3 regions of the Paenibacillus sp. FSL E2-0201 genome follow, and region 2 is predicted to be linked to each of the others. Evidence: riboswitches for the same ligand, from Rfam matches in the RefSeq annotation. Region 2 holds a riboswitch; each other region holds the start of a gene.
The links. Region 2 has a riboswitch for cyclic di-GMP ahead of NSU15_RS03090 (transglutaminase-like domain-containing protein). Riboswitches for the same ligand answer to the same signal wherever they lie in the genome.

Region 1 (3,280 bases), 1.8 Mb from region 2:
AGAAAGTTTGCGGTTCTTTTACTGAGCTTTTGCTTGATAATGACTACACCGCTTGTTATAGGGACAGCGTCTGCTGACAAATCTATTCAGTTGTTTGTGAATAATGTAAGGGTTGCTGGCGTTCATCCGATCTTAAAGTCTGGTGTTATGTACGTGCCATATCGCCAATTTTTCTCCGCCATGGGTTATAAGGTATCATTTGATCCCGATACTCGTAAAATCTCAGGGGTCATAAGAGGTGCTGAAATCGAATTCTGGGCTGGTGAGGCTATCATCTACTACGACGGAGTGACTTATTATTTGGATAAAGAGATTCCTGTCCTTAATGGACAAGTGTATCTTCCTCTTCGTTTGGTTAGTAACTTAGCGAAATATTCGGTTAGTTATGATCAATCTAAGCTATCCGTGAGCTTGAAACCGTACGGAGAGGGTCAGGACGCTGCTATTCAAGAACTACTTACGAAATACTACGAAACGTTTAGTCCCCGTTTATTAACATCTGATAATCTTAAATTAGGTTATATGAATCTAGAATATGATTATGAAGCTAATCAACCAATCAGTGAAATCGCAGTTAAAGACTTCAAAGTGACAATAGATCGGATTGAATACACTTCTGCTAGTGAAGCGAATCTTCAAGTAACTTACATTAAGAACACAGAAGAATTGAATCGAGAAGCTGTGTATCTTTTCGATATTCGATATGAACGAGGACAGTGGAAGATCGCGAATGATAGCTTGATTTTTAATCGTATGGAGCTTCCTGCGGATATTGATAAGAAAGCTGCGGCTATTATGGAGAATCATCAAACCGAGCAGAATGCCGTATTGGCAGATCTAAGAACCTATTACAATGCGTATAACTCCGAAAATCTTGATCTTACTACCCAATATACAGACCCCTCGATTATTAAAGAATGGAATGCTGTTGTGTTCAGTTCGGTGACATGGGAAAGTATGATGAAGGGGCACTTTGCCAATTCTGAATCGAGGTACTTGCTAACCGACGAACGAGTCGTTTACCTAGGAGAAAAGGAAGCTGTCGTCCAAGGGAAACTCGATTGGAGCGATGTTACATACAATGAAGGGGGGGACAATGATAAATACGAAGCTCTTATTTACTTGAAATATGTTAAGGGTCATTGGACTTATAATACTGACACCAGCCTAGACCAGGATTTTGATGAAAGAGAAAACAGCAATTTGAATTAAAATTAATCTATTACCTTTATTGTGAAGATAAATGGAAGATAAGTCGTTTACAGGTAAATATGACCATGCTAAAATTGGCAAAGGGACAAACATCCTTTAAACTAATTGAATGTCCGCGTTAAAGGTAAAATCATCGAAAGATGATGACACAAAGCCATGGGTCTAAAGCCTTTCTACAGAAGGAAATGATCGCCAGGCCGCCATAGGGATGTCTTATGGATAGTTCTGAAGGACGTGTAGTCTATTTCGGGCTGTTTTTATTATTCCAACCTATACGGCGTTACATTATCGCAAGGGGCCGAAAGGGGAAGTACATGAAGAGTTTTTTTAAAACAATAGGTACAGGGTTGGCAGCGGGTGCTTTATTGCTGTCCGGAACGGTCGGATGGATGTCTAATCCTCAAGTTGTGTCTGCAGCTACGACAGCAGCAGTCACTGCGGATCAAATGATCAGCAAAGTAACGGCAGCCTCCAAAGCACTAAAGAATTTCCACTTAGATGTGACCAAAAAACAGGATATTCAAAGCGGAGGGGTGCGTATCAGCAACACCAACACACTGAAGCTGGATATCAACCGTCTGCCGAATTTTGCCGCAGCAGGCACCGTCGATAGCAGTCTTTTAAAAACATCTTACAGCCTGTATGCCAATGACAAGGAGTATTACTATCTTGTAGACGGAAGTGAGCTTATCGATGAATCTGAAGACGAGGGTTACGACGATGACGGGGAGCCTATCGATCCCAATGCACAGTATTGGCTTGGACTGGAGAAGGCGGAGTGGAATGCTTTTTACTCGAAAGGTCAATATGATCCTGTTTCCATGCTTGATTCGGTCAAAAGTTATAAAAAATCGATGAAAGTCAACAATGTTGGCGCACAGACGGTCCTACAGTTCACGATAACTGATCCGACAGCAGCTAAGGGAATAATCGCACTGTATGACCAGGAGAATCTCTGGGATGGTGAGACCGTTCAACCGAAAAGCGTAACTTGGAAATTGTTCGTCAATACTAAGACCTGGCAAACGGAAAAGCTGACAGTCGATCTGAGTTATGTGCTGACCAGTGACGGAGAAAAAGATACATACACCACGAAAATTGAAGCTAAATATTCCAAGAATAACAAAGGTACAGCCATTGTAAAGCCGGCCGAACTAGAATAATAAAGGCATTTCATATCGAGTAAAAAGCGCTGTTCAATAGAGCAGCGCTTTTTGCTCGATTCTTGACAGTGGCTACCGGAAGTGAGATCAGTAAAGAATAGTTAAATATATAATTGACCTTCCATTTATTAGGTTTTTAGCGCATGCTATTTATGTAATTAATAAACTGAATTAATTTATAAGTACGTGAAATATCATGTTGTAACTATTACATTGACAAGGTATTATGAGTTAGGTGTATATTTACATTTATGAGAATTTATTGTGTTTTTATTTAATATTAGGGGAGTGTGAACGATGTTATCATCCACAGAGCTTAGTAAGCTGCACGAAGTGAATTACAGGGAGGACCGCTTAGAGGCACTTAATCATTTTTATGGGGATCTCTGTGATAAGAAAGTAGCTGATGGTTATATTTATTCTCTAAGTCGTTATGGGAAAATATTTGCTAATGGTGCCGGGGGACGTTTCAGTTACGAAGAAGACAGCACCCAAGAAATGAAAACGGATACAATTTTTCGCATTGCTTCAATTACAAAGCTGTTTACGGCGACGGCGATCTGGCAGCTTGCGGATAATGGTAAGATTTTTATGGGGCAGCCTGTTAGTTCTATTCTACCGGAGTTTGATGCGGATCCTTTTAAGCCGATTACAATTGCCCATTTACTGACTCATACCTCCGGCATTGCACCAGATCATGGCACTATAAGTGATACTTACTATAAAAGTGCTTGGTGGTATATTTATGAATCTGAGGTTGGAAAAGAAAACTGGATTCAAGCTGGACTTTCCTATGGGCTTCATTTTCCAGTAGGGACTCAATGGATGTATTCATCGTTCGGATATGTGATCTTGGGTGCAATTATCGAGAAAATAACGGGTGTTTTTGCAGAAGAATACATAAT
Region 2 (3,280 bases):
GCACAAATATAGAGTCATTGAGAACGCTGCAAAAGAGTATGCCGTTAGCAACCTGTGTAAACTCTTTAGGGTCTCTAGAAGTGGATACTACGCTTTCATGAAGCGCAAAGGAACAGATCGGGATCAGGAAGCAAAGGCGCTCATTCAGAAGGTCTATGAAAGGTATGAAGGAGTCTACGGTTATCGCCAAATTCAATTGTTCTTGCTACAAGACCACGGGGTTTGGATGAATCATAAGAAGGTACTCAGAATTATGCAGGATTTAGGCATTCGTTCGAGGATCCGCCGAAAACATCGTTGTAATTATGCTACTTCTGAAGGAGACCGTGTGGCGAAAAATATTTTGAAACGGGATTTCAAAGCGGATGCTCCCAACCAAAAATGGGTGACAGACATTACGCAATATCGTGTAGGCGAAAAGTGGCTCTATCTTTCTGCGATTAAAGATTTATTCAATAACGAAATTATCGCTTATCAAATGAGCGCTAGGAACGACAACGAACTGGTTCTCCGGACCTTTGAGCAGGCGTGGAGTCAGCAAAAAGACGTGACTGGACTGATCGTTCACAGCGATCAGGGATTCCAATACACGTCTCATGCATACCACGACATGCTGCCAAAGGTTGGGGCCCGAATCAGCATGTCTCGCCGAGGCAATTGTTATGACAACGCCTCTATGGAGAGCTTCTTCTCGCATCTCAAAACGGAAGGACTCTATCCTTATGATATCCGAAATATGGATGAGGCACAAAGGAAAATTGAAGATTACATTCGATTTTATAACCAACATCGGCCACAACGAAGGTTAAATAAGCTGCCTCCGGTAGAGTACCGGAAACAGCTTATTGCCTAGGGTCTTTTTTCAGTGTCTATAAAATGGGGGCTTGACCAATTATTAAGCTGGTTGTTTATTTAATAGAGTTATGATTCTAGCGTTTCAAATTAATAGTATTTTGCTGCAGTATACTTACTTGAAGCCTTAATAAAATCCGTATTCTTCTTACTCTTCGCTGCCGATGCATCTACCGTGGTATCAATAGTAACCCATTTCCCATCCATCAATACTTCATTCCATGCATGGTATTGCGTAACGTAGCTAGTATTCCCCATCACCAATTTAGCAGGCACATCTACACTACGCAGCATTGCGGCAAAAAGAGAAGCATAGTCATAGCAGATTCCTTTTTTAGTATTCAAAGTGTTGTTAATGTTCGGAATGTAATCTGTTGTTACGTTATTAGCAAGAGAATAATCATATTGTACATTAGCAACTACATAGTTATAAATTGCCTTAACTTTTTCTTCATCTGTTGTTTTACCTTTTGTAAGCTCTTTAGCCTTAACGATTGCTTTATCAGAAGAACTCCATTTCACATTCTGTACGGAGCCCAAATATACGGAATTTGAGTCGTTCATAGTTAAATCTACTACTTCAGAATAGAGAGCCTTATATTTATTACCTGTTGTATTCTCAAGAACAGAAACTTTATAAGTCCCATTCCCTTGTTGCAAAGGGAAGTCCTCAGCTTGTCCAGAAGCATATAAATTGTATGTATAGCTACTGTTATCTTTTGTGATCATCAGCTTAACTCTTTTATCTTTTGGAATATCGTAGTTAATACCGATTACACCTTGAGCCAATTTGGATGTATTCAACCAGTTTGAATCTGCGCTTGCAGCTTGAGCTGTGCTTACTGGAACCGAAGTAATCAGCACGAACAGCGCCACCATCATAAAATAAACCTTTTTCACGGATAAAACTCCTTTCGGTAGCTGGCTGCCATCCTTTCGGGAAGGCCCTTTAGCTTTGCGTCCCTACCTTTCGATAGGTTTGCCGTTATCGTATAAGCTCTATCTGTTCTAATTTCACTAGACAAATTAACAGAATAAGTCCAAGTAGAAATATGAATCTTAGATTCTTATATATTTCATAAAAACAAAAAAAGCCTCTTCATTCGGTAACTGGCTGCCATCCTTACGGGAAGGCCCTTTAGCTTTGCGTCCCTACCTTTCGATAGGTTTGCCGTTTATCGTGTTTAGCTTTTATAGTCTTATACTACCATATTTATCCTCGTAAACAAGAACAAAATTGCTAGTTTTACTATTATTTTATAGTTATCTCTCTGTATTTCAGTTCTCTTGTCATTTCTCATCAACTATTAGGTAAGCTTAGCATGAACAATCAAACGATGTGTAGGATCTACTAGTGGATCACACGTAATTAGAGTAAGAATCTTATCCTTGTTATTCCCGTCAAGAACAGACACATCACTGGGAAGTACAACAGAAATATCATAAACCTCGTAATTATATACCTGATCGCTCGTTTTTACCGTGATTACATCCCCAACCACAACTTCATTCAATCTGTTAAACAATCTGCCCGTAGTTCTAGCTCTATGAGCAGCTATTGCGGCGTTCCCGATTTCTCCAAGCGGGGCCGTTTCTTTCATATGGGCCGCAGCATGCTTCATATTTGCTTTTGTTGCTCCTTCTAATACTGGCAGCTTCAGATCAATCTTAGCAATCTCTATTAATGCGATAACTTTGCCGCCCACTTCAATCTCCGGTTCTGGCTTTTCTGTTTCTTGAGGCTGTGCCTGTGCATCTAGAACGGATTCCTCTGCTAGTAGCTGAGTGACCTCGGCATATCTACTCTTCAGATCAGGTGGTGGAGTGCTTTCGATGGTGCTCAGTTCAGCCGTTTCTAATAGCTTCTCCTGCTGCCAGTCGTTATACCATTCGTTAGCTTTTGGATAAAGCATGATAAGGATCCCAGCCAGTATGAGCACATACGAGAATTTACGCATGATTTTCACCTCCGTGGATTGGTTCTACTGCACTTTAGAATACCCATTTACGACTTCCGAAGAAGTTAATGATCACCGTCACAAACGTTACTAATACCTTAGAGATCAACACTTGAACGCCTAGTTTGTCAGTCAACAGATGCATTAGCAACAGCGATATTCCGAGCACTACCAGATTCAGTATGATAAACTTCAGCAACTGAGCCTTATCAAAGCCCTCTTTACTGCCACGATTGTGATCCTTGAAGGTAACTTTTTTATTCAAAATAAAGCTGTTCGCTGTCCCTGCACTATAAGAAATCACCTGTGCCAACGCATATACCATTCCAAGTGAGTTCAGTAATGTGAAGATTACGAAATCAATTAGGGTATTCACCAAACCTACGGCATTAAATTTAAGAAACTGTATAAATGCAGCGCGTAAGTTCTTATCTGACATTATTGTAGTCCTTCCGGCGATCCACTTGTTC
Region 3 (3,280 bases), 170 kb from region 2:
TACGTCCGGCGTTGGTGTTGGCGTCACGTCCGGCGTTGGCGTTGGCGTCACAGTCGGCGTTGGTGTTGGCGTCACGTCCGGCGTTGGTGTTGGCGTCACAGTCGGCGTTGGTGTTGGCGTCACGTCCGGCGTTGGTGTTGGTGTCACGTCCGGCGTTGGTGTTGGCGTCACAGTCGGCTTTGGTGTTGGCGTCACAGTCGGCGTTGGTGTTGGCGTCACGTCCGGCGTTGGTGTTGGTGTCACAGTCGGCGTTGGTGTGTGTGTTGGTTTTGGTGTGTGCGTTGGTTTCGGCGTTGGTGTTGGCTTCGGCGTTGGTGTTGGCTTCGGCGTTGGTGTTGGTTTCGGCGTTGGTGTTGGTTTCGGCGTTGGTGTTGGTTTCGGCGTTGGTGTTGGTTTCGGCGTTGGTGTTGGTTTCGGCGTTGGTGTCACGGTCGGTGTTGGCGTCACGGTCGGCGTTGGTGTCACGCACGGCGTCGGTGTTGGTGTCACGGTCGGCGTTGGTGTTGGCGTCACAGTCGGCGTCGGTGTTGGCGTCACAGTCGGCGTCGGTGTTGGTGTCACAGTCGGTGTTGGTGTCACGGTCGGCGTCGGTGTTGGTGTCACGGTCGGCGTCGGTGTTGGTGTCACGGTCGGCGTCGGTGTTGGCGTCACAGTCGGCGTCGGTGTTGGCGTCGCAGTCGGCGTTGGTGTTGGTGTCACGGTCGGCGTTGGTGTCGGAGGTGGTTCCTCCCCTCCATATGGATACCAATGCATCTGTACCCCACCAGCAAATCCCTTTGCAATCAGTGTCCCATGCAGTTCACCAGAATTATAAGTTACTTTCGCATGCGGAGCTAGGATAGTTCCTTCTATCGTTAAACTTCCTATGTTTACAGTGCTAGCTTCATAAAAATTAAATAATACCTTGTTAGGGCTGCCTCCCCATATTTGAAAACTTGGAATTTCAACTGAACTTCCACTAACGTTAACGATAACTGTGGCGTTATTTGCAATATTAAACTGTAAGCCATTAGCATTAGCGAAATCGGCAGCACTTAGATTAAGAACGTTAAATGATTCCGGAGCATCAATTGTTATTTTCCCATATTCCTTTTTGAAAGTTCCAACTGTAGTAAGTGAAGAGAATTCATTAGAACGTCCGATAAGAAATTGCTCTTCAGCATCAAAATCAATAGGCGTTCCTTTTCTCGCTGGTTCTTTAAGATCTACACCGTTGCTGGAAAAAACACCACCATAAACGGATGCTCCATGAATAGTACCATTAGTAAAAGTAATGTCATTACCAGCAATAAGGACATCTCCACCTGGATTATCCTTGGATACGCCGTAATTCTGCAATGTAATGTTACCTTTGGCGGCAAGGCGCCCATGAACCTGATCATTAGATTGTTTGAAATCCCCAAAAATAAAAGTATTAAAATTCCCTGCAATACCTAACACAGGTGTAGGAGTATAGGGAGGTACCTCCCCTGCTGCATTTACCAAATGCCCTCCGGAAAGTCCATTGCCTACCATTAAAGCCCCCGCTAATACTAGTGAGAGTAGCGGTTTTATTCTTCTTTTCAAAAAGCACACCTCCTAAATCTATCATTTATATCTAATCAGAATAATTACCAGAAACTCTAAAAGACCTAACAACAAAAAAGACCGCCAAAAAAGAAGTAGAATTCCCTTCTCATGGCAGTCGGACGGTCATAGTGTCCTTAAGACACTTTAGACTCCTGGACTTTGCGTCCCACCCTTTCGGGCGGTTTGCTATTATCATGATTATATATGTATACCCTTTGCAAAATAGAACCGGCAGTTTAAGCATCCTATTAAATAATCGTCTATGACTTTTAATACTTTTGAACTAATAATAGTTTAGCGCTCCGCCCCCACAAATGTCAATCAATTCCTTTTAATAATCATACACATTAACCAGCACAAAAAAAGCACCTAAAGGCGCTTCACGCAAAAGTTTTTATTCAATTTTAAAGTAACTGTATATAGCCTAATATCGATATCCATAATGGAATACTAAAAATCAAACCAAATACCAATCCACGGCGGAGACTTCCTTCCTCTCTCATCCTAATTCTCCTTTTCATAAGCCTAAATCATTAATTTTTATTATTACAATTTTAATATATTTTATTCTTTCTATTTTAGTTGTGAATTTAATCACATTGGACTGGCTGTTTAGAAATACCATTGATTATTTTTGGGATATCGGGGTAGAATACGAATATACGTTCCCATTAGAGGTGATGAGATTCATGCATAGAGCTGAAAGCAGAGACAACATGCTGGTGAAATCTTATTTATTGCTTCCGATGATTTTATCAGCTTTCGAACGGGACTCCGCCATTTTATCTACACATTTACGAACGCCCGCCCCCTATCTGGAGGTTCTTGGAACCGCCGCGGCAGTAGCTACAGCAGATCTAAGAGATGTTCGTTCGGAAATGAGAAAACGGGGAATCAAGGTATATGAGCAGAACAGGCTCAACACAGGGATAGAAGCCAAATTTATATGTCGCGGATACCATGAACGAATGCTGCTGTTAAACGACATCGTTGCTGCACAAGCTGCTATTCATATGCGCAGATATCTCGGGCTGGATATTTCATCTTTTAAGAGCTATGAAGGGCAGTATCAGATTAAGTAAAGCCGCGTAAAAAGTTACGCCCCTCCCCCCATTTCCATTAGCGAACAAAAAAATAGGCCTTACCATGGGAGTTGGCAAGACCTAAGAGATTTATACCACAAAACACTGGGGGGGTGTTTGGTGTCTTCAATATATACCCCGAACCTGAAAATAAGATGATGCTCACATGAAAATCACATTAAAAAGATCAATTTTTGGTTTAGGCTAGATCTGGATGCTCCCATAAGCTTAATCTGCCCTTAGCCGGTACAGGATGACTTAACTGATGAACATCTTCAAGCTTCCAAGCAAAACGCCCTTCACTATAGTCGCCAAAATCATATTCATTTCCCTTTATCCATTCCCTTAGGTCCGCCTCCGGTGTAACCTCATAACACCCCGTGAGTTGACCTAACGCAATAATAACCCCTGTCGGTAAATTTATTGCTGTATAACCATGCTTCGCCAATATCGACCTGAATGGTTCCTGTTCACATATCTTCTTATCTATCCTCATTCCGGCATGAATACCTAACCCCCCGCGGTAGGCTGTTCTCCATGATCGAGTTTCGAACTGTTTTTCACCAAGAGCAATCAACGTTGCCCAAGGCTGTCGTATCGTTAAACACCGCATCATATCCACCCCCTCG

Region 1: linked by a shared signal. The riboswitch ahead of NSU15_RS10785 (DUF6612 family protein) and the one ahead of NSU15_RS03090 (transglutaminase-like domain-containing protein) in region 2 are both predicted to bind cyclic di-GMP.
Region 3: linked by a shared signal. The riboswitch ahead of NSU15_RS02335 (collagen-binding domain-containing protein) and the one ahead of NSU15_RS03090 (transglutaminase-like domain-containing protein) in region 2 are both predicted to bind cyclic di-GMP.

What each region holds. Positions count from the first base shown of each region.
Region 1 covers NZ_CP150154.1:2,470,510-2,473,789, forward strand. The annotation lists gene NSU15_RS10780 (copper amine oxidase N-terminal domain-containing protein) at 1-1,212, shown strand, start outside; cyclic di-GMP riboswitch class I at 1,326-1,417, shown strand; gene NSU15_RS10785 (DUF6612 family protein) at 1,527-2,375, shown strand; gene NSU15_RS10790 (serine hydrolase domain-containing protein) at 2,673-3,280, shown strand, end outside.
Region 2 covers NZ_CP150154.1:679,122-682,401, reverse strand. The annotation lists gene NSU15_RS03100 (helix-turn-helix domain-containing protein) at 1-101, shown strand, start outside; gene NSU15_RS03095 (IS3 family transposase) at 17-853, shown strand; gene NSU15_RS03090 (transglutaminase-like domain-containing protein) at 943-1,752, opposite strand; cyclic di-GMP riboswitch class I at 1,766-1,846, opposite strand; cyclic di-GMP riboswitch class I at 1,955-2,035, opposite strand; gene NSU15_RS03085 (class D sortase) at 2,160-2,810, opposite strand; gene NSU15_RS03080 (GtrA family protein) at 2,845-3,249, opposite strand; gene NSU15_RS03075 (glycosyltransferase family 2 protein) at 3,239-3,280, opposite strand, start outside.
Region 3 covers NZ_CP150154.1:513,041-516,320, reverse strand. The annotation lists gene NSU15_RS02335 (collagen-binding domain-containing protein) at 1-1,566, opposite strand, end outside; cyclic di-GMP riboswitch class I at 1,677-1,767, opposite strand; gene NSU15_RS02330 (hypothetical protein) at 2,259-2,651, shown strand; gene NSU15_RS02325 (ASCH domain-containing protein) at 2,851-3,267, opposite strand.